DNA from 3 places in the Arthrobacter stackebrandtii genome. Region 2 is predicted to be linked to each of the others. Evidence: predicted binding sites of a transcription regulator. Region 2 holds the regulator's gene; each other region holds the start of a gene.
The links. Region 2 encodes LexA, which represses DNA repair genes until DNA is damaged. Its sites were predicted from a motif close to TCGAACANNTGTTCGA; they were not measured.
Positions count from the first base shown of each region.

Region 1 (7,544 bases), 3.8 Mb from region 2:
AGGCCGGCCCCGGCCAGGGTGCGGCGCGCCGGGGCCGGCCGCCGCGTGTGGCAGGATGGCGCCATGGGCGAACAAGAATTCCTGTGGGAACCGGCCAAGTATGTGGAGTTTGGCGACCACCGCAACCGGCCGTTCCTGGACCTCACCTCCCGCATCGGCGCCGCCGCGCCCCGGGCTGTCGTGGACCTGGGCTGCGGCCCGGGCAACCTGACGGCCACGCTGTCCGCCCGCTGGCCCGGCGCCTCCGTGCTGGGGATCGACAGCTCCGCCGCCATGGTTGCGGAGGCGCAGAAACTTGCCACCCCGCACGACGGCGTTGCTTCCGCAGCTGCCTCGCCGCACAGTGCGCCGGGGCTGGCGTTTGCCAGGGGAGACATCGCCGACTGGCACCCCGGCCCCGACACCGACGTGGTGGTTTCCAATGCGGCCCTTCAGTGGGTGCCCGGCCACCTGGAACTCATGTCCGGCTGGCTCGCGGAGCTGCGCCCGGGCGCGTGGCTGGGAGTCCAGGTGCCCGGGAACTTTGGGGCGCCGTCGCACATGTTGATGCGGGAGCTGGCCGCCAGCCAAAGGTGGCGCAGGCAGCTGGACGGCGTGCTGCGGCACGACGACGCCGTGGCGGAACCGGGGGACTACCTGGAGCTGCTGCTGCGCGGCGGCCTGCGCGCGGATGTCTGGGAAACCACGTACAACCAATTGCTGCCGGGCGAGAACCCGGTGCTGGAGTGGGTGCGGGGCACCGGGCTGCGCCCCGTCCTTGCCGCCCTCGGTTCGGACAGCGCAGAATTTGAGCGGGAGTATTCGGCCCTGCTGGCCCAGGCCTATCCCCGCGGGGAGCACGGCACGATCTTTCCTTTTCGACGCATTTTCATGGTGGGAGAAAAACAATGACCGGCTTTGAGGAATTTCCGCAGGACTGGCAGCGTGCGCTCGTGCTCGTGGCGCACCCGGACGACCCCGAGTACGGGATGGCTGCGGCCGTTGCCGAGTGGGTGGCTGCCGGCAAGGAGGTCAGCTATGTCCTCGCCACGCGCGGGGAGGCAGGGATTGCGGGCCTGGCGCCCGCGGAGTCGGGGCCGCTGCGTGTGCAGGAACAATGGGACGCCTGCGCGCATGTGGGCGTCACGGATCTGGTGTTCCTCGACCATCCCGACGGGCGGATTGAGGAGGGGTTGGGGCTGCGGCGCGACTTTGCCCGGGAAATCCGCCGGGTCAAGCCGGACCTGGTGCTGACGCTGAACCACCGCGACGAATGGGGGCAGGGACGCTGGAATACGGCCGACCACCGGGCCGTGGGCCGTGCCGTGCTGGATGCCGTGGGCGACGCCGACAACGACTGGATCTTCCCCGAGCTGCTGGAAGAAGGCCTGCCGCGGCACAAGGCGCGGTGGGTGGCTGTCATGTCGCCGCGGCCCACACATGCCCAGGCCGTCTCGCCCGGCAGCATTGAGAAGGCCGTGGCGTCACTGGCCGAACACAAGGAGTACATGCGGGCGCTGAGCGACATGCCCGTGGAGGACCAGGCGCGCGCGCAGACGGAAATGGTCACGGAGGGCGGGAAGGTGGCCTTCGAGCTTTACGGCTGAGCCACTTCCCGAAAGCCCGGTTCACTGCCCGGCCCGCCCGCCGGCGCAAGGCGCCCAACGCCGTCGTGCCTGGCGAAAAACGTCGTCGCGCTGTCAGTGAACACACAGCCGCCGAACGCTGCCAAACACCGTCCGGCAGGAGTACGTTGTTAGCGGTAGCAATTCATTGTCCGGGGCAACAACAGGAGGATCTGTGCTGTTTAGATTGATCGCCCGCAATTTGGCGCCCCACAAGGGTGCGCTGGTTGCCGTGGTGGTGCTGCAGTTCCTCTCCACCATCGCCTCGCTCTACCTGCCCACGCTCAATGCGGACATCATCGACGACGGCGTGGTCAAGGGCAACATTGGTCTCATCATGAACCTGGGCCTCTGGATGCTGTTGATCACCGCGGGCCAGGTGCTGTGCGCCATCACTGCCACCTTCCTCAGCGCCCAACTCGCCATGGGTGTTGGGCGCCAGATCCGCCGCGACCTTTTCAACAAGGTGGAGACGTTCTCCTCCCAGGAAGTCGGTACGATCGGCGCCCCGTCGCTCATCACGCGCACCACCAACGACGTCCAGCAGGTGCAGATGCTGACGCTGATGTCGTTCACCCTGATGGTCATGGCGCCCATCATGTGCATCGGCGGCATCGTCCTCGCCATGGCCCAGGACGTGCCGCTCTCCGGCCTGCTCCTGGTCATCCTGCCCGTGCTGATCGTTGCCATCGGCCTGATTGTCCGCGTCCTGGTCCCCACCTTCCGCAAGGTCCAGCACCAGCTTGACGACATCAACGGCGTGCTCCGCGAGCAGGTCACCGGCATCAGCGTCATCCGCGCCTTTGGCCGCCGTGACTACGAGGCCGACCGCTTCGCCACCGCCAACGGAAACCTCACGGCATCCCAGCTGCGCGCCGGCCGCCTCATGTCCCTGATGTTCCCCACCATTTTCTTCGTCGTGAACGTCACCAGCGTCGGAGTGCTCTGGTTTGGCGGGCAGCGCATTGACGCCGGCGACATGCAGATCGGCGCCCTGACCGCGTTCCTGAGCTACATCATGCAGATCCTCATGTCCGTCATGATGGCCATGTTCATGTTCATGATGATCCCGCGCGCGGCTGTCAGCGCCGAACGCATCACCGAGGTCCTGGATACGGAGGCCAGCGTGGTCGACGCCCCCGGCGCCGTCGAGGTGGGCCGGCTCGACGGCACCCTGCGCGTCACCGACGCCGCGTTCAGCTACCCCGGCGCCCAGGCCCCCGTGCTCTCCGGCGTCACCTTCACCGCCGCCCCGGGAAGCACGACGGCGGTCATCGGCTCCACCGGCAGCGGCAAGTCGACCCTCGTGAACCTCATACCCAGGCTGTTGGATGCCACCGTGGGCACCATTGAGCTGGGCGGGCACAACATCAGGGATGTGGCCCTGTCCGGCCTGCGCGGCTCCATCGGCCTGGTCCCGCAAAAGGCGTACCTGTTCACCGGCACGGTGGCCAGCAACGTCCGCATGGGCAACCCGGAAGCCACCGACGAGCAGGTGTGGCAGGCCCTGGAAACCGCCCAGGCAGCCGACTTTGTCCGGGACATGCCGGGCGGGCTGGACGCGCCCATCGAACAGGGCGGCTCAAACGTCTCCGGCGGACAGCGCCAGCGCCTGTGCATCGCCCGGGCCGTCGCCGCCCGGCCCTCGGTGTACCTTTTTGACGACAGCTTCTCCGCCCTCGACTACGCCACCGACGCGAAGCTGCGCGCGGCCCTGAAACCCGTCACCCGGGACGCTGCCGTGCTGGTGGTGGCCCAGCGCGTGGGCACCATCCGGGATGCGGACAACATTCTGGTGCTCGACGAGGGCAGGGTTGTGGGGCAGGGCACGCATGAGCAGCTGCTCCTCGACTGCCCCACGTACCAGGAAATTGTCACCTCGCAAATGAGTGCCGACGACGGCAGCAACGGATTCCAGGAGGTGCAGGCATGAGCATGATGAGGGGCCGCGGCGGCCCGCCGCAAAAGGCCATGCAGTTCGGGCCAAGCCTCAAGCGCATCCTCGGGCTCATCGCCCCGGACAAGTGGCGCATCACGGCTGTGATCACCATGGCCACCATCTCCGTGGGGCTGTCGGTTGTGGCGCCCAAGATCCTGGGCCACGCCACCGACATCATCTTCAACGGCGTGGTGGGCAAGATGCTCGAGCAGTTCCCGGCCGGCACCACCAAGGAACAGGCCGTCGCGGCCCTGCGCGCGTCCGGTCAGGGGCAGCTGGCGGACATGCTCTCCGGCATGAACGTGGTCCCCGGCCAGGGCCTGGACCTGGCTGCACTGGGCGCGGTGCTGACCATTGTACTGTGCCTGTACATCGCGGCATTCTTCTTCAATTGGTCACAGGGCTTCATGACCACCGGCATTGTCCAGCGCGCCATGTACCGGCTGCGGCGCGACATTGAAGACAAGCTCGACCGGCTGCCCATGTCGCACTTTCAGCAGGAATCGCGCGGGGACCTGCTCTCCCGCGTCACCAACGACATTGACAACTTTTCGCAGACACTCAACCAGACCCTGACCCAGGTGCTCATCGCCGTGCTGACGGTGGGCGGGGTCATCGGCATGATGTTCTCCATCTCGCCCCTCCTGGCCGGCATCTCCCTGCTCACGATCCCGCTCATTGCGGGCATGACCTTCATGATCGCAAAACGCTCCCAGGTGCAGTTTGCCGCCCAGTGGCGCAGCACCGGAGAACTCAATGGCCACGTGGAGGAAATGTTCACGGGCCACGAGATCATCAAGGCCTTCGGCCAGCAGCAGCAGGCCATTGACAAGTTCGCCACCTCCAACGACGAGCTCTACGCCTCCAGCGCAAAGGCGCAGTTCATTTCCGGCATCATCATGCCGGGCACCAATTTTGTCTCCAACCTCAACTACGTGGTGGTGGCTGTGCTGGGCGGCATCCAGGTGGCGCAGGGCGTCATCACGATCGGCAGCGTGCAGGCATTCATCCAGTATTCGCGCCAGTTCAGCCAGCCGCTGTCCCAGCTGGCCAGCATGATCAACCTGCTGCAGTCCGGTGTCGCCTCCGCCGAGCGGGTGTTTGAGCTGCTCGACGCCGAGGAGCAGCGCCCCGACCACGTCCCGGCCGCGGCACTGGCGAAGCCCCCTGCCGGCAGGGTGGCCTTTGACAATGTCAGTTTTGGCTACAGGCCGGAGCAGCCGCTCATCAAGGATCTGTCCTTCACGGCGGAACCGGGGGAGACGGTCGCCATCGTCGGACCCACGGGCGCCGGAAAGACCACCCTTGTCAACCTGCTCATGCGCTTCTACGAGATTGACGGCGGCACCATCACGATCGACGGCGTCAACACGGCACTGCTGACCCGCGACGACCTCCGCAGCCAGTTCGCCATGGTGCTCCAGGACGCCTGGCTGTTTGGCGGAACGATCCGGGAGAACCTGGCCTACGGCAGGCTCGACGCCACGGAGGCGGAGATCATCGAGGCGGCCGAGGCCACCCACGTCGACCATTTCGTCCGATCCCTCCCCGACGGCTACGACACCGTGCTCACGGACGACGGCGGCGGACTCAGCCAGGGCCAGCGCCAGCTCATGACGATTGCCCGGGCCTGGGTGGCGAACCCCGGCATCCTGATCCTGGACGAGGCCACCAGCTCGGTGGACACCCGCACCGAGGTCATGATCCGCCAGGCCATGAACAAGCTGCGGGCCAACCGGACCAGCTTTGTCATCGCCCACCGGCTCTCCACCATCCGCGATGCCGACCTCATCCTGGTCATGGACCAGGGCAGCATCATCGAACAGGGAACCCACGAGGAACTGTTGGCCGGGAAGGGTTTCTACTACGATCTTTACATGAGCCAATTTGGCGAGCCCCTGGTGGAAGAAGTGAGCCAATCATGAATGCCATGGACATCCTGATGCGCCGCTGGCGCCTGGAAACAGAATCCACCGTGCCGCCGTTTGAGCAGGTCCGGCTGCGCATCCTGGACCTCGCCGCCTCCGGAGAACTGGCCGTGGGAACCAAGCTTCCCTCGGTCAGGGCGTTGGCGGCCGACCTTGGCGTGGCCGCCAACACGGTGGCACGGGCCTACCGCGAACTGGAACAGGCCGGCGTGGTCGTGACGGCGGGGCGCAGCGGCACCTCCGTCGCCACCGGAGGGGACCGGCTGGCCGCAAAGGTGGCCGATGCCGCGGACGCCTTTGCCGCCGTCGTGCGCGAACTCGGGGTTCCGCAGGCACAGGCGCTGCGGATCGTCACCGCAGCACTGGAACGCGGGTAATTTCCCCTGCCCCAGGGGTGCGTGTTCGAACGAAGTTTCGATTATACTTTTTGAAGGAAGGCTGCGCGCGGCGTACAGGCGGGCGCGGCACGGCCACGGCGCGGACCGCGCTGCGGCGTCAGTGATGTGAAGGAAACTTTTGAAACAGTCTGTATCCACTGAAATTGTCCGCCCGGACTTGTCCCGTCTCGTCGTCAAGGGCGCCCGCGAGCACAATCTGCGCAACGTGGACCTTGACCTGCCCCGCGACGCCATGATCGTGTTCACGGGCCTGTCCGGCTCCGGCAAGTCCTCGCTGGCCTTCGACACCATCTTTGCCGAGGGGCAGCGGCGCTATGTCGAGTCCCTGTCCGCCTATGCGCGCCAGTTCCTTGGCCAGGTGGACAAGCCGGACGTGGACTTCATCGAGGGGCTCTCGCCCGCCGTGTCCATCGACCAGAAGTCGACGTCGAAAAACCCGCGCTCCACGGTGGGCACCATCACGGAGATTTACGACTACATGCGCCTGCTGTGGGCGCGCGTCGGCACGCCGCACTGCCCCGTCTGCGGGGAACCCATCACCAAGCAGACACCGCAGCAGATCGTTGACCAGCTGCTGGAAATGCCGGAGGGCACCCGCTTCCAGGTCCTGGCGCCGGTGGTCCGCGACCGCAAGGGCGAGTTTGTGGAACTGTTCCGGGAACTGGCGGCCAAGGGCTATTCCCGCGCCAAGGTGGACGGCGAGCAGGTCCAGCTCAGCGACCCGCCGAAGCTGAAGAAGACGTTCAAGCACACCATTGAGGTGGTCGTGGACCGCCTCGTGGTCAAGGACGGGATCCAGCAGCGGCTCACCGACTCCGTGGAAACCGCCCTGGGCCTGGCGGAGGGCCGCATCCTGGCCGAGCTCGTGGACCTGGACGCCGGCGATTCCGGCCGCATCCGCTCGTTCTCGGAAAACCTGGCCTGCCCCAATGAGCACCCCCTCGCCATTGACGAGATTGAGCCGCGGTCCTTCTCCTTCAACAACCCCTTCGGCGCCTGCTCCGCCTGCAGCGGCATCGGCACCAAGCTGGAAGTGGATGAGGAGCTGGTTGTCCCCAACCCGTTCATGTCCCTGCGCGACGGCGCCATTGCACCGTGGTCGCTGGGCACCGCCACCACCGAGTACTGGAACCGGCTGCTCGAGGGCCTGGCGGCCGAGCTGGACTTCACGCTCGAAACCCCCTGGAACAAGCTGTCCACCGACGCCCGCACGGCCATCCTGTACGGCAAGGACCACAAGGTTGTGGTCCAGTACCGCAACCGCTTCGGCCGTGAACGCAAGTACAGCACGGGCTTCGAGGGCGCCGTGCAGTACATCCAGCGCAAGCACATGGAGACGGAGTCCGATTCCGCCCGGGACCGCTACGAAGAGTACATGCGCCAGATCCCGTGCCCGGCCTGCGGCGGGGCGCGCCTGAACCCGGCATCGCTGTCCGTGCTTATCAACGGCATGTCCATCGCCCAGGTGTGTGCGCTCTCCATGCGCGACTGCTTCGACTTCCTCTCCAACCTGGTCCTCACGGGCCGGGAGGCGCAGATCGCCAGCCAGGTCCTGAAGGAGATCCAGGCCCGCCTGAAGTTCCTGCTGGACGTGGGCCTGGAATACCTGAACCTGGAACGCGCCTCGGCCACCCTCTCCGGCGGCGAGGCACAGCGCATCAGGCTGGCCACCCAG
Region 1 covers NZ_JAGIOI010000001.1:3,829,892-3,837,435, forward strand. The annotation lists gene JOF48_RS16760 (trans-aconitate 2-methyltransferase) at 64-891, shown strand; gene JOF48_RS16765 (PIG-L deacetylase family protein) at 888-1,586, shown strand; gene JOF48_RS16770 (ABC transporter ATP-binding protein) at 1,780-3,537, shown strand; gene JOF48_RS16775 (ABC transporter ATP-binding protein) at 3,534-5,468, shown strand; gene JOF48_RS16780 (GntR family transcriptional regulator) at 5,465-5,848, shown strand; gene uvrA (excinuclease ABC subunit UvrA) at 5,988-7,544, shown strand, end outside.
Region 1: uvrA (excinuclease ABC subunit UvrA) is a predicted target of LexA. The motif match lies at 5,874-5,889, and genes of this name have one in related genera.

Region 2 (7,544 bases):
GGAGGACGGCGGGGAACTGTCCATCGGCACCCGCGCCGGTATCAAAAAGGTGGCGCGAACGGCCGCCGGCTACCGGGTGGACATGGGACCGTGGGACTTCATCCACCCCAGCCATGCCGCCGAGCGCGGCGTCGACTCCGTGGTGGAGGCCGCAGGCCTGGCCGAACCGCGGCCCGCCCTGTCCATCACCATGGGCAACCCCCACACGGTGGTGGCCCTCGAGGAGACCGCGGACCTGGCTGCGCTGGACCTGGCCGGCACGCCGGCCGTCATCCCGGTTCCGCCGTCCGGAACCAATGTGGAGTTTGTGCTGCCGGCGGATCCCCTGGTGACGGACGACGTCGGACACATCAGCATGCGCGTCCACGAACGCGGGGTGGGGGAGACCCTGTCCTGCGGCACGGGTGCCTGCGCGGCTGCTGCCGCCACCCGCTTTTGGGCCGGTGCCGGCGCGCCCGATGCCTGGTCCGTGGCGGTCCCCGGCGGCGTGGTGGGCGTGCGGTTCTTCCCCGGTGCCGATGGGCGCGAGCATGTGGAACTGAGCGGGCCGGCCGTCATGGTCGCCGAGGGCGTGCTGGCGGACGGGCTGCTCCAACAGCTCTAGGGTTTCGGCTGCTCCGGCAGCCATGGGGATCCAGCAGTGCCCGGTTTCCGGCAGCGCCCGGGCCACAGCGCCTTAGGGGTGGTCGCGAACCACGCGCAGGATGCGGAATGCCTTGTGGGTGGAGTCGCGGCTCACGCTGAAGCCGGCCTCCGGGAACTGTTCGGCAAGCTCGGCGGCAAGCCAGCGCTGCAGCGAATCGGAGCCCAGGTTCTTTTGCACCACCAGGTAGGCGTTGCCGTGCTGCGCCAGGCGCGGCAGCCACATCAGCAGGATTGAATGCAGCTCCGACTTGCCCACACGGATCGGCGGGTTGGACCAGATCGTGTTGAAGCGCACGGCGGGGTCAACGGCGTCGGGCGTGGAGGCCTTCACGTTGTCCAGCCCCAGGGCCGACGCGTTGTCGCGGGTCAGTTCGATGGAACGCTCATTGACGTCGACGGCGTAGACGGTCGCGGCGGGGGAGCGCAGGGCCAGGGTCAGGGCAATGGGGCCCCAGCCGCAGCCAATGTCCAGCAGGTTCCCTTCCCCTGCCGGCGGCGGTGCTTCGTTGAGCAGGATGACGGTGCCCTTGTCCACTCCGTCTGGGCTGAAAATGCCGCCGGCCGTCTGCAGGCTGCGCTTCTCCCCGGCCAGGACCACGCTGAGGGGTCGGCGTTTCATCGGCGTTGCCGGCTGTGAACTGAAATAGTGCTCTGCACCCTGAGTACCCATAGTCATGCCAGATTAGTGCCCAAACCGCGGTTTGTGTATCTAGGCGCACCTAACCGCAGTGGCCGTTATCCACAGCACGGGGTGGGCGAAGGTGTGCGTGTGGGCGGGCCGGACTACGATTGGGGTAAGAGACTATAAGGAGAACATGTCCAACGCATCTGCACCCCACCCATCCGACGACGACCAGCAGGACCGCAACGAATCCGGCACGGAGCTTTCCGCTGCCGAGATTGAGGCGGTAATTGACCGGATCCTCGCCAAGGATGCGGCGGCCGTGCGCGCCGTGCGGGAAGAGCAGGACCTGGACGCGCAGGACCCCCACGGAGGCACCGCGGCCGCCCGACCCCTGAAGGGATCCGCGCAGGCGGTTTCCTCCCTCGACTTCCAGCACAGCCGTTTTGACGGAGACCAGAGCGAGCTCGCCGACCGCAACGCGCTGCGCCGCCAGGCCAGCCTGTCCACCGAGCTGGAGGACGTGTCCGAGGTTGAATACCGCCAGCTGCGGCTGGAACGGGTGGTATTGGCCGGACTCTGGTCCGTAGGCACCATGGCCGACGCCGAGAACTCCCTGCGTGAACTGGCCGCACTCGCTGAAACAGCCGGCTCAGAGGTCCTGGACGGACTGGTGCAGCGGCGCGCCAAGCCTGACCCTGCCACATTCCTGGGCCAGGGCAAGGCGCAGGAACTCAAGGAAATCGTCCACGCCACCGGGGCCGACACCGTCATCATTGACGGCGACCTCTCCCCGTCGCAGCGGCGCACCCTGGAGGAAGTCGTCAACGTCAAGGTCATCGACCGCACGGCGCTGATTCTGGACATTTTTGCACAACACGCGCAGTCCCGCGAAGGCCGGGCCCAGGTCGAACTGGCCCAGATGGAATACCTGCTGCCGCGCCTGCGCGGCTGGGGCGAGTCAATGTCCCGGCAGGCGGGCGGCCGGGTGGGCACAGCCGGCGGCGGTATCGGCTCCCGCGGCCCCGGTGAAACAAAGATGGAACTGGACCGGCGAAAGATCCGCACCCGGATGGCCAAGCTGCGCCGGGAAATTGCCGCCATGGCACCGGCCCGGGAGACCAAGCGGGCCAACCGCAAGCGCAACAGCGTCCCCTCCGTCGCCATTGCCGGCTACACCAACGCCGGCAAGTCGTCCCTGCTGAACAGGCTCACCAACGCAGGGGTGCTGGTGGAGAATGCGTTATTCGCCACGCTTGATCCCACCGTCCGCAAGACAGAGACCGCCGACGGCCTCGGCTACACGCTCGTGGACACCGTGGGCTTCGTCCGTGCGCTGCCAACCCAGCTGGTGGAGGCTTTCCGCTCCACCCTGGAGGAAGTGGCGGATGCGGACCTGATCCTGCACATTGTGGATGCCTCCCACCCAGACCCCGAAGGGCAGATCTCTGCCGTCCGGAACGTCTTTGGCGAGGTTGGCGCGCTGCAGGTCCCCGAGATCATCATCCTGAACAAGGCAGACATCGCCGACCCCTTCGTCGTGGAGCGGCTGCGCCAGCGCGAACCGCGCTCCGTGGTGGTCTCGGCCCGCACGGGGGAAGGCATCGAAGAGCTGCTTGCGGCCATTGCCGAGGGCATCCCGCACCCCAGCGTCACCCTTACGCTGATGGTGCCCTATGACCGCGGCGACGTCCTGAACAAGCTGCACCGCAGCGATTCGGAAATCATCAGCCTTGAGCACGGCGAACACGGCACGCTGGTGAATGTGCGTGTCCGTGAGGACCTGGCTGCTGAAGTGGAACCGTTTGTCCAGCATGCCTGAGAGTGCCCAGCCTTCGAGTGAACTTTCCGTGCAGGCCCTGGAACTGCTGGACCGAGCCGTGGAAACCATGGGCGGCCAGCGCCGCGACGGCCAGCACGAAATGGTCCGCAGGGTGGTGGGGGCCATCGAGAAGAATGAGCACCTGCTCGTCCAGGCAGGCACCGGCACGGGAAAATCCCTTGCCTACCTGATTCCGCTCATCGTCAATTCACTGACCAGCGACAAACCCGCCGTGGTGGCCACGGCAACACTGGCACTGCAGGCGCAGATTGTGGGCCGCGATGTTCCCCGGCTGCTTGCAGCCCTGGAGCCATTGCTGCCACGCCCCATCGATGTTGCCCTGGTCAAGGGACGCAGCAACTACGTCTGCAAACAAAAGCTTGGCGGCGGCTTCCCCAGCGAGGACCAAGGCGAGGGTGCACTGTTCAGCCTGGGGGAGGACAACAGCGTCGCCCACCTGCCGGGGGCCGGCACGGGACCCACCTCGGCCCTGGGCAAGGAAGTGGTGCGGCTGCGGGAATGGGCCCAGGACTCCGAAACGGGCGACCGTGACGAACTGGTCCCCGGCGTCACCGACAAGGCCTGGCGGCAGGTTTCTGTCACTTCCATGGAATGCCTGGGTGCCGCAAAATGCCCGCTCGCCACGGAGTGCTTCTCCGAGTTGGCCCGGGCACGCGGTGCCGACGCCGACATCGTGGTGACCAATCACGCCATGCTGGCCATCAGCGCGTTCGAGGGCATCGCCGTGCTTCCCGAATACGACGTCGTGGTGGTGGACGAGGCCCACGAACTGCAGGACAGGGTAACCGGGGCCGTCACCGGCCAGCTCTCCGTGCAGATGGTGCAGGCCGCGGCCTCCAGCACCCGCAAGCACACGGGCGTCTCCGTGGACGCGCTGCATGCCGGCGCCACGGCACTGGACTTTGCCCTGGCCGGGGTGCCCGAAGGCCTTATGCCCAACGGGCTCAACGAGGCCCAGTCCCAGGCCGTCGAGCAGGTGCGCGATGCCGTGCGTGCGGCCCTCTCCGACTCCAAGCCGGACGGGAATGCCGCCGTTGACGGCGGGCGGTCCATTGCCAGGTCTAGATTGAACCTGGTCTTCGACCTGTGCGAACGCCTGCTTGCCGCTGCCGATGCCGGCGAAGTGGTGTGGGCCTCCCGCCCCGGCACCTTCGCACCCGGGAAAGGCTACCAAAAAGCCGACCCCAATGAACCCGCCACCATCAACATCGCCCCGTTGAGCGTTGCCATGAAGCTTCGGGAGGGACTGTTTGCGGACCGTACGGTGGTGCTCACATCGGCCACCCTGGCCATTGGCGATTCCTTCCAGGCCACGGCCGGTGGGCTGGGCCTGCTGGGCCCCAGCGCGCCTGCCTGGAGCGGGGCCGACGTCGGTTCCCCCTTTGACTACCCCAAGCAGGGCATGCTGTACGTGGCCGCCCACCTGCAGAAACCCGGTTTCGGCACGTCTCCGGAACAGCTGGACGAGCTGGCCGAGCTCATCACCGCGGCCGGAGGCGGGACCCTTGCACTCTTCTCCTCCCGGCGGGCGGCGGAAGACGCTGCCGAAAAGCTGCGCAAGAAGCTCAAAATGAAGATCCTGTGCCAGGGCGACTCCTCAATGTCCGGTCTCATCAAGCAGTTTGCCGACGAACCGGACACCTGCCTGTTCGGCACCATGTCGCTGTGGCAGGGTGTTGATGTCCAGGGTGCATCCTGCCGCCTGGTCGTCATCGACAGGATCCCGTTCCCGCGTCCCGACGACCCTCTCGTCACCGCCCGCGCACGGGCCGTTGCCCAGAGTGGTGGCGACGGATTCATCGCCATTTCCGCCACCCATGCCGCCGTGCGGCTGGCACAGGGCGTGGGGCGGCTGATCCGCTCCAGCCAGGACCGCGGCGTGGTTGCGGTTCTTGACTCTCGGCTGGCGAACGCCAGCTACGGCGGATTCCTGCGGGCGGCCCTGCCACCATTCTGGGCGACGAAGGACCGTGCCGTGGCACTGTCTGCCCTCAAGCGCCTCTCCGGCAAGTAGGCGGCGTACGGCGGAAGGGCAGTGCTGCTGCACACCGCAGCGGTCCAGCGTAGAAGGACAGACGCGAAGGAGGCGCCCCGGACCATGGTCCGGGGCGCCTCCTTCGCGTCAGTTGCCTTGTTGCCGTGCCGCGGAGCAGTGCCGCCTACAGGCTGCGCAGCACGGAGACCACCTTGCCCATGATGGTCGCGTGGTCGCCGAGGATCGGCTCGTAGCGGGTGTTCTGGGGCAGCAGCCAGATGTGGCCGTCGCGCTGGCGGAATGTCTTGACGGTGGCCTCATCTTCAAGAAGTGCCGCAACAATGTCGCCGTTGTTGGCGGTGTTCTGCTGGCGCACCACCACCCAGTCGCCGTCGCAGATGGCGGCGTCGATCATGGAGTCTCCCTGCACCTTCAGCATGAACAGCTCTCCGCTGCCCACGATCTGGCGTGGCAGCGGCATGATGTCATCCACAGCCTGGTCGGCCAGGATGGGTCCGCCGGCGGCGATGCGGCCAACAAGCGGCACGAACGCGGTGTCTGAGGAACTGCTGAGTTCGGCAAAGTTCAGGCCGTTGGAGCTGCGCAGTGACTTGGGTGAACTCACGCCCTCGATTTCCACCTTGCCGTCGTCCAGGACCAGCGGGATGAGGACCTCCATGGCCCGGGGGCGCTTGGGGTCGCGCCGCAGGTAGCCATGGCGTTCAAGCTGCGTGAGCTGGTGCGTGACGCTGGACAGGCTGGCGAGCCCCACGGAATCGCCGATCTCGCGCATTGACGGCGGGTAGCCCTTGTCCGCGATGGAGCGCTGGATGCACTCAAGGATCTTCTTTTGCCGCACGGTGAGCCCCTTCATGCCGGCGCGGCTGGGTGCCTGGGGGATGCGGTGCGGTGGGTCGGGAAGCTCCATGGTTCCATCGGTCCTTTCGTGGCTGCACCAAACAATGTCAGTGCCTGCTGGTGGACTGCTTCTAGCGGCCAATCCTTGTACTGCAAGTTTAAGCCACGCGGGGGTGAATTTCAAACGTTTGTTCTATCAGCCCTTGGCAAGTGTCGTCCGTAGATGCTAAAACTGTACTAGTAGCAAGTTAGAACATACGTTCTATCGAAGATATGAAGCATGGAAAGTTGATCCTAGGGGTGCTTGTGGCCGCGGATCCAACTCCACAGCGAAAGGACCAGAAGTCATGAACGCAATGGTTGCAACGGCACCATCACTGCCCGCACTCCACGGGCTCCAGCTGACCCGGCGCGGCCGGCTCGTCTTCTTCGGCATCCCTGCCATCGTTTCGGCAGCGGCCCTGGTGTTCGCATGCCTGGGCATCATTTTCGGTTCCATGGTCAGCCCGGCCCATGCTGCCACCCAGTTCTCCACCGTCGACATGGCCGACTACGCCACCACCGTGACCGTGCTGGAGGGCGACAGCCTGTGGAGCATTGCCGCTGGGGTAGACCCGGACCGGAATGTCCGGGACGTCGTGCAGGAGATCGTGGCCCTGAACCAGCTTGGGGCCGGAGTCCTGCATGCGGGCCAGCAGTTGTTTGTCCCTCTGCCCAAGTAGCCCCTGCATCCGGGCTTCGTCATCGGCGTCCGTACGGCGAAACGATTTCGCCGTTTGCCGGTCACTGCAAATAAGCTGGAGCCATGGATCAGTTCGAACGCCTCGCACAATTGCCCCTCCGCGACGACCTGCGCGGCCAGCACCCCTACGGTGCACCGCAGCTGGATGTTCCCATCCTGCTCAACGTCAACGAAAACACCTTTGGTGTTCCGCAGGATGCCAGGGATGCCATCCTCGCCGCCGTTGCCGCCGAACTGGACCACCTCAACCGCTACCCGGACCGGGAATTCACCACCCTGCGGCAGGAACTTGCCGCCTACCTGGGCCACGGCCTGGCTGAAGGGAACATTTGGGCCGCCAACGGCTCCAACGAAGTCCTCCAGCAGCTCCTTCAGGCGTTCGGCGGGCCCGGCCGCTCCGTCATGGGCTTCCCTCCCACATACTCCATGTACCCGCTGCTCGCCAGCGGAACCGGAACCAGCTACCTTGCCGGCGTCCGTGCCGGGGACTACGGCCTCAGCGCCGAATCGGCCGCAGCGCAGGTACGGGAACAGGCACCCAGCATCGTCATCCTGTGCTCACCCAACAACCCCACCGGGACGGCACTTGGCCTGGACGTGGTCGAGGCTGTCTACGAAGCCGGCGAGGCCTCAAGGACCATTGTGATCGTTGACGAGGCGTACGCCGAGTTCTCCCACACCGGAACAAGCAGTGCGCTTGGCCTGCTTGAGGGCCGGCCCCGCCTGGTTGTCTCGCGCACCATGAGCAAGGCCTTCGCCATGGCCGGCGCCCGGCTGGGCTACCTGGCCGCCGCCCCGGAGGTCACCGACGCGCTGCGCCTGGTCCGTCTGCCGTACCACCTCTCGGCCATCACCCAGG
Region 2 covers NZ_JAGIOI010000001.1:66,525-74,068, reverse strand. The annotation lists gene dapF (diaminopimelate epimerase) at 1-604, shown strand, start outside; gene JOF48_RS00325 (class I SAM-dependent methyltransferase) at 677-1,321, opposite strand; gene hflX (GTPase HflX) at 1,461-3,089, shown strand; gene JOF48_RS00315 (ATP-dependent DNA helicase) at 3,082-5,124, shown strand; gene lexA (transcriptional repressor LexA) at 5,270-6,013, opposite strand; gene JOF48_RS00305 (LysM peptidoglycan-binding domain-containing protein) at 6,291-6,665, shown strand; gene JOF48_RS00300 (histidinol-phosphate transaminase) at 6,749-7,544, shown strand, end outside.

Region 3 (7,544 bases), 2.7 Mb from region 2:
GAAATGGGGAGCGTCATGGGTGCTGCCTTTCGGGTAGTCTCACTTGCGCCAACCCCGCCGCGCCACAGGATATTTCCGCCAGTGCCGCGCCTCACGCAATCCCCTGCCAGGTACGACGGCGGAACCCGCCAATGTTGTCATCCGCGCCCCGCGCCGGAAGCCGGTGTTGGGCTGGCAGGTGGGCAGGCTGCGGTTAGCCGACCCTCCGGGACAACTCGTTCTCCACGGCCCTGCGAATCCAGTTTGATACCGACCGGCCGTCGGCAGCGGCCTCGTCTCGCACACGCTTGAGAAGCTCCTCCGGGAACCGGACGGGGACGGGCTCGCTCAATTTGGCGCTGCATGACAACCGATGGGCTGACACTTCTTGGGGCTTTGTTCCTCGCAGGAGCAACAGGGACGACCAGCATGTCGACATCCAACCGGTCCATGCCGATTAGTGGATTCCTTTGTATGGCAAATGGCTACAGTTTTGCGGGAACATTCAGCCGGTCTATCGCTGCCAGCGCCGAGGCCCGACCGGCCCGGTTCGCCCCAAGTGTGGAGGCGGAGGCGCCGTAGCCCACCATCAACAGGCGGGGCTCCCGCGCAACCTTTACGCCGTCCATGACGATGCCGCCGCCTGGTTCGCGCAGTTTCAGCGGGGCCAGATGGTCCAGTGCGGCCCGGAAGCCCGTGGCCCACAGGACGACATCCGCGTCAAAAGTGGATCCGTCCTCGAAGACAGCCCCGGACGGGATGAGTTCACGCAGGGGTCCGCGGGAGACCAAGGTTCCGGCGGCGACGCCGTTTTGGTACTGCTGTGTTAAAGGAAGCCCGGTCACGCCCACGACGCTCAGCGGCGGCAGGCCTGCTGAAGTGCGTTCATTGACGCGGCGCTCCACGTCGCGGCCCCAGTCGGGGTTGAACTCGCGGGTGGTGAACTCCGGCGGACGGCGCGTGGACCACGCTGTCTGGATACCGGCGTCGGCCAGTTGCAGCAGAAACTGCACGGCCGAGGTGCCGCCTCCCACCACCAGCACGCGCTGGCCTGCAAAGTCGTTCACGGACCAAAAGTCGCGGCTGTGCAGCTGCCGTCCGGCAAACGAGGCCATGCCCGGGTAGTGCGGCCAGTGGGGTTTGTCCCAGGTGCCGGTCGCGTTGATGACCAGCCGTGTTTCGTAGGAGCCGTGGTCCGTTTCCACCGCCAGCGGCGGGCCGGCAATGTCGGCGGGGACTCCGCCGTCGTCCTCAGGAAAAAGCATTGCGGAGTCATCGGCGAGCGTGTGCACGGCGGTCACCTTCACGGGCCGGTGCACGGGCAGCTGGAAGGTTTTCTCGTAGCTGCCGTAGTAGCGCGAGACGACGGCGGAGGCCGGCTCGGCCGGATCGGACGGCGGAAGTTTCATGCCGGGGAGGTCGTGGATACCGTGGGCGCCGCCCAGGGTGAGCGAGGGCCAGCGGTGCAGCCAGGCGCCGCCGGGTTCGGGATTCGCATCGAGCACCACAAAGTCGGTTTCGGGATTGAGCCCGTGCCGCGCCAGGTAATACGCGGCCGACAGCCCGGCCTGGCCCGCACCAATTACCACCACATCCAGCATTTTTTGCCTCCTACTGGACTGCAACTGGCGGCAGTAGAGGCCTATTCCGGTTGTGCTGCACGCCACCGGGCGGACATGGCTTGGTCCGCGAACCAGGCAACGCCGGCGCCGGCCGCGTAGGCCACGAGGTCCAGTGCGGAGAAGGTGGTGCCGAAGAGCAGGCGCGACGGCGGGAAGCTCACCGCCAGCTGCTCGGGCACGCCCGTGAGCTGGGCCAGCTCGATGGCGGCGCTGATGCCGAAGGCTGCGAGCGCAAGCCAGGCACGCTTTGCGTGGGGCAGGAACAGGGCCAGCACAAGGTAGACGAGCACGGTGTAAAGCGCGTCCGAGACAAGGTTGGCGAAGGATCCCGGGATGAAGAAGTGGATCACCAAGCCAAGGACGGCCACGCCGGTTGCTGCGATGGCCAGCGCCATTCGCCGGGACTTGGAAAGTTTGGGAAATGCCATGGGCTCGAGTCTAGCGGCGGCCCATCTCACGCCCGCACCACCGGCAGGTCCTTCCAGTCGGTGGTGTAGCGGGGCGAGGCAAGCTCGCGCTTCATGGACCATTGCGGCGCCTGGGCCAGCCCGCCTATCCCGATGCCGATGGCGGTGCTGCCGAACTTGTTCCGCACCTCCCCCATCACACCGCCCACTTCCGGCTGCGCGTCCCCGGCACCGAATACGTCCAGCATCCCTGCGCCGGAGGCCGGCTCCAGGCCGCTGAACAGGACACCTGCCCGCAGGTAGGACGCCCCGGTGACGGCGCTCTGCCGGATCGCGGCGACGGCGGCCCTGACCAGCACGATCGGGTCCTGCGTCGGCGCGGCAAACCGGATGGTAGCGGCGGGGAAGCTGCCCTCCCCCGCAGCGAAGCGGCTGGTGCCGGCCGTAACCGTCATGGCAGAGGCACGCATGCCTTCCTCGTTAAGGCGGGCGGCGCCGCGCTGGGCGTAGACGGCCATGACCTCCTCCATGCCGGCAACCGTGGTGACGGGTTCGGAAAAGCTGCGGGAGAACATGATCTGCTGCTTGTCCACGCGCTCCTCAACATGGGGGATGCACTCCGTGCCGTTGAGTTCCATGACGGTTCGCTGCAGCACCACGGAGAATTTCTTGCGGATGACAGCGGGATCTGCGGCCTTGAGCTCGGCGATGGTCTCAATGCCCATCATCTTCAGCCGGTCGGCCGTCTTTCCGCCCACGCCCCAGAGCCCCGAAGCCGGCACGCGTTCCTGGATGCCTTCCACGTGTCCGGGTGGCATCGCCTCCAGGGCGCACACCCCGCCCAGCGCCGGATTCTGCTTGGCGATCCGGTTGGCAAACTTCGCCAGTGTCTTTGTCGAGGCCACCCCCACGCAGACAGGCACGCCCACGTGGCGCATGACCGCGGCACGGATGTCGCGGCCGGCGGCCTGCAGCTGCGCAGGGTCCCCCACGAGTCCCACGAAGGACTCATCGATCGAGTACACCTCCTGCCAGGTGCCAAAGCGGCCCACCACCTCCATGACCCGGGAGCTCATGTCGCCGTACAGCTCGTAGTTGCTGGAACGCGCCACCAGCCCCCACGCCTTGGCCTGCCCCTGGACCTGGAACCACGGCGCCCCGGTTTTGATGCCCAGCTCCTTTGCTTCCGCCGAGCGCGCCACCACGCAGCCGTCATTGTTGGAAAGCACGACGACGGGACGGCCTTCCAGCCTTGGGTCAAAGACCCGCTCGCAGGAGACATAAAAGTTGTTCACGTCCACCAGGGCGATGCGGTTGTTGCTCATGGCCCCATTCTTCCACGTTCCGAACATTTGTTCGAGTCACCCGCGCAACCCCATCCGAACAGCACTGGCGCCGGCCCGCTGCCACCAGCCACACCAGGGAGCCCAGCCCCACCTCCAGACAGGATCGATTGATATTCGATTGATAGTAGTCGATAATCAACAGATGAAAGATTCCGTCATCATCTTGCTCCGCGCCCTGCTCATCATGATTTTCATGGGCACCGTGCTGGGGCAAACCATCGTCGCCCCTACCCTCGCAGCAGAATCGGCAACACTGTTTCCGGAGGTCGCCGGCCTTGCGGTCCCGTATGCGGCGCTGGTGATTGGCGGCATCTTCTGCCTTCAAGCCATGCTGGTGGCCACCTGGATCCTGCTCTCGCACGTCCAGCGCGACGTCATCTTTTCACCCGACTCCCTCCGCTGGGCCACCGTCATCATTTGGGCCGCGGCGGCCGCCACCACCCTTGCGCTCGTCCTCGGCATCCACCTTTTCGGCGTCGTCAGGACCGGCGGACCGGGCGTGCTGCTGCTGGTGGGCGGGACAGTCATCTGCGGCACGGCGTTTGTGCTGCTCATGTCTGTCATGCGCGACCTGCTGCGCAGCGCCACCCGCCTGGACAGCGAGCTGGCGGAGGTAGTCTAATGCCCATCATTGTTGACATCGACGTCGAGCTGGCCCGGCGCAAGATGTCCGTGGGCGAGTTCGCCGCGGCCGTGGGCATCTCCGCCGCCAACGTCGCAGTCCTGAAGAATGGCCGGGCCAAGGCGGTCCGCTTCACCACCCTCGATGCCATCTGCCGGGTCCTCGACTGCCAGCCCGGCGACATTCTGCGCTGGGTTCCCGAAGATGCTGGCAAGCCCACCTGACCCGGCCCGCCACCCGGCCTTTTGCCCAAGCACGACGGCGTGGGGCCCCTTCCGCTGGAAGGCGCCGCACGCCGTCGTACTCCATAACGGCCGCGGCCAGCTTCCGGCGGCCTGCACGGTTACCCGGGGCTGACCGCCTGGAAGTGTGCCCACCTCCGGTCTCTGGACAGGGTCCTTGCCGACATCACAACAACCACCCCGGCAACCACCGGCGCAATGAATCCGGCCGCACTCACAACCATGATCCCGGGGACGAAACCGGCCAGACCGAGGGCGATACCGATAGCAAGGCGCACGGCGGGCCGAATCGAGAGCAGTCCACTGACCGGCAGCGCAAACGCCAGGCTGCCCAGCACAGCAGCCAAGAGGATCAGCGGCCACTGCAGGGAACTGCCAGCACCTGACAACTGTGAGGCGGAAGCAACCACCAGGCCCGCACCAAGGAGCGCCGCCGAGATCCACATGACCTTGCCAAAACGCGGTGCGAGCATCAGTGCTGCTGAGACAACCAACGGCATGGCCGCCAACGCCCCCGCGGCCAATCCCAGATTCATGGCATGCGTGGAATCGCTGGCTCCGGGACCCCACGTACTGCCGGTGAGCGCGAATGCCGCACAGGCAAGTCCCGCCACCAACGAAACTAGGGCCATGGCGCCAGCAGTGGCGCAAGACCTGCGGGCCGCCGCGGCGCGCGGAACGGAGCGAGGCGGACCGGTGCGCCTGGCTTCAGCAACCGCCACTTTGGGCTGCTCCGGCCGGGAGGCCGCCACTGCCAGCACCAGGGCTGTGGCCGCAACCACGGCTCCCATCATTTGCCCCATGGCCGCCGCCACACCGAGGACCATGGAGAGGACCGCCGCCACGGGCAGACTCAGCAGCCACCGCATGGGGGCCGGCAGCTTCCGTTCCGCCAACGAGGCAACAGGAGCCAGCAGCGAAGCAGTGCCAAAGACCCACGCCGCCAGCATGAACAGGAGCGTGGAGGAGCCGAACCACGTTTGCCCGGTCCCGGCATCGGCCTCTTCAAAACCGACGGACCAGCTCGCAGCCGCCAGCGCCGCCACAGCCCACGAGGGCACAGCACCCGCCGCCAGCCACAGCGCCGACGGTGCGGACAGTTGGCCCCTGCGGCGCAGAAGGATCAGGACGGCAAAGGACAGCGCCAGGGGCCCGGCAAAAATTGCCAGCACGATGCGTGCAGCACCGGCCCCGGGCTGCTGGAGCACATCGGTCAACAGAATCCCGGTGGCAACAACATAGGCCGCCAGCGACACGACTGCGGCCACCACCGCCCACCGGCTCGTTGCCCGCTCGCCGAGCCCGTGGGCCCTGATCGACCACGCCTCTGCGACGCCCGGCCGCGCAATCCCCCTGTCACCGGCGTGTTCCTCGAGGGTGTCGAGCATGAATCGGCCATGCTCCTCCCGCCAGGCCTTCGGGTACCAGCGCAGCAGCCGCTCGTACTTGTTCCGCAACGAAGGACTCATCCGGCGAACCCCCACACCATGGTTGCGGGAGAGGGCCTGATGGCCGCCGGACGCGGTGCCGCGAGGCGCTTTTCCGCGGCTCCGAGGCGGACCGCAAGCCGCTCCGTCTCCAAGGTCAGCGCTGCGATGCCGTCGTCTGTCAGCTCGTAGTACCGCCGCGCGCGTCCGTCAACAATTTCTTCACCTGCCCGGGCGACGAAGCCTTCCCTCTCCAGCCGTTCCAGCGAGGCATAAAGCGTCGTCACCCGCAGCGACACCTTCCCGTCGGCCAGTTCCGCCACATCCCGCAGGATGGCGTAACCGTGCCGGCGCCCGCCGGCAAGGGCAGTGAGGATCCAAAACGTATTTTCATTCATGGCTGCCAATATACCCACAGTGGGAATATAAAACCAGAAGGAGTGTCACCAGGCCTTACCGCCCCTGTGCAGGTAGATTCGAGTCATGAGTTCCCGATCCCCCACGCCAGCCCTTTTGAAATGGCTGGCCCCTTTCCTGGTGTTCATGGCGGTGCCAGCCCTCAGCGGGTGCGCCGACAGCACCGATTTTCAGGCCTCGCTGGCGAGTCGCGCGGAAAGCACGGAATTCACCTTGCCTCGGGGCGAAGACTCCGGCGCCCCCTTTGAGCTCTGGGATGAAGTGTTCATTGCCTGCCCCTACACCGACGTCACAACAGCCCCCGCGCCGTTCGCCAAGGCAGCCATGGCCGTGGACACCCCCTCAAACGAGGGCGCACAGTGGTTGCTCTTTGCCAAGGACAGCAAGGTCAAACGCATTTCCATGAACAGGACTTCGATCGATTTCTGCCTGGACGGCGCCGTCAACAACGCCCACCGGCACGACCAGCTTTGGAGCGCGAAAAAGTCCGACGGCGCATGGCTCATGACCGCGGTTGACCACCAGCGGGCCGGGTAGCTACTCCCGGATTTCTTCCCACACTGGCTTGAGGTGCGCCGGCACGGCGTCGCCGACCGCGGCGGGGAACTCGCAGCTGAACTCGCCCTTGTAACCGAAGAGGAAACCAAACCACCGGTTCCGCACCTGCATCTGGACGGTGTAGACGCCGCGATCCTCGTCATAGCTTTCGTAGAGGTCCGCCGTGCCGGTGCCGATGGGCGGGAACGTGAACGCAACGGGACCTTCATAGAAACGTTGTCCGGTGGTCTGCAGGTGGAGGGATCCGTCGTCGAGCACTTCCAGGACTAGGTCGGTGGCCAGGTGCTGGTGGGTGCCAAGGTAGTCGACAACCGCACCGCGCTCCTTGCTGTGCACCATGGTGGCATCGAAGCGGCGCTTCTTGGCCCTGCTTCCCCTGACGGCTGGCATGTCCAGGGTCCGCACGAAGGTTACGGTGGGGCGGCCGAAACCATCAATGTAGGGGTAGTTTTCCACCGTGAAGGGGATGTTGTTGCCGTGGTCGGGGAACAGGATGTTGCGGAAGGCCCCGAACCGCAGGAACGGCACGGTCCACCAGGCACCGCGGCGGACCTCGGAGAAGACTCCCGTGCCGACACACGCATAGCCTGCCTCGACGTCCACGCCGAAGCGCTTCTGCATCATGGGGTGGAGCCGCTGGAAGTCCTCGCCCAGGGCTATTTCAAAGATCGAGGCCATGACTATTCCTTGTCTTCCGGATGGATTTTGCGCATGTTGGGCTGGTCAGGTTCCCGCAGGCCCGCCAGCGTGGACGGGGCTCGTGCGGCGCGGGTGTCGGGCGCGGTCCGCAGGCAGCGGCCTGCCCTCGGAACCGACCGGTGCGCCGGGATGCAGATGGCTGCCAGTGCGGCTGCAGCGCCAAGTGCCGCAGATCCCGGGCTGCGCCGTGCCGTGGCCCGGCGGAAAAGTCCGGCAGCCAAAAGC
Region 3 covers NZ_JAGIOI010000001.1:2,743,806-2,751,349, reverse strand. The annotation lists gene JOF48_RS11970 (LLM class flavin-dependent oxidoreductase) at 1-17, opposite strand, end outside; gene JOF48_RS11965 (YlcI/YnfO family protein) at 194-418, opposite strand; gene JOF48_RS11960 (FAD-dependent oxidoreductase) at 465-1,580, opposite strand; gene JOF48_RS11955 (ribosomal maturation YjgA family protein) at 1,622-2,029, opposite strand; gene JOF48_RS11950 (Y-family DNA polymerase) at 2,056-3,333, opposite strand; gene JOF48_RS11945 (DUF2975 domain-containing protein) at 3,497-3,976, shown strand; gene JOF48_RS11940 (helix-turn-helix domain-containing protein) at 3,976-4,200, shown strand; gene JOF48_RS11935 (hypothetical protein) at 4,320-5,687, opposite strand; gene JOF48_RS11930 (PadR family transcriptional regulator) at 5,684-6,043, opposite strand; gene JOF48_RS11925 (hypothetical protein) at 6,129-6,599, shown strand; gene JOF48_RS11920 (DUF4166 domain-containing protein) at 6,600-7,298, opposite strand; gene JOF48_RS11915 (hypothetical protein) at 7,301-7,544, opposite strand, start outside.
Region 3: JOF48_RS11950 (Y-family DNA polymerase) is a predicted target of LexA. The motif match lies at 3,353-3,368, and genes of this name have one in related genera.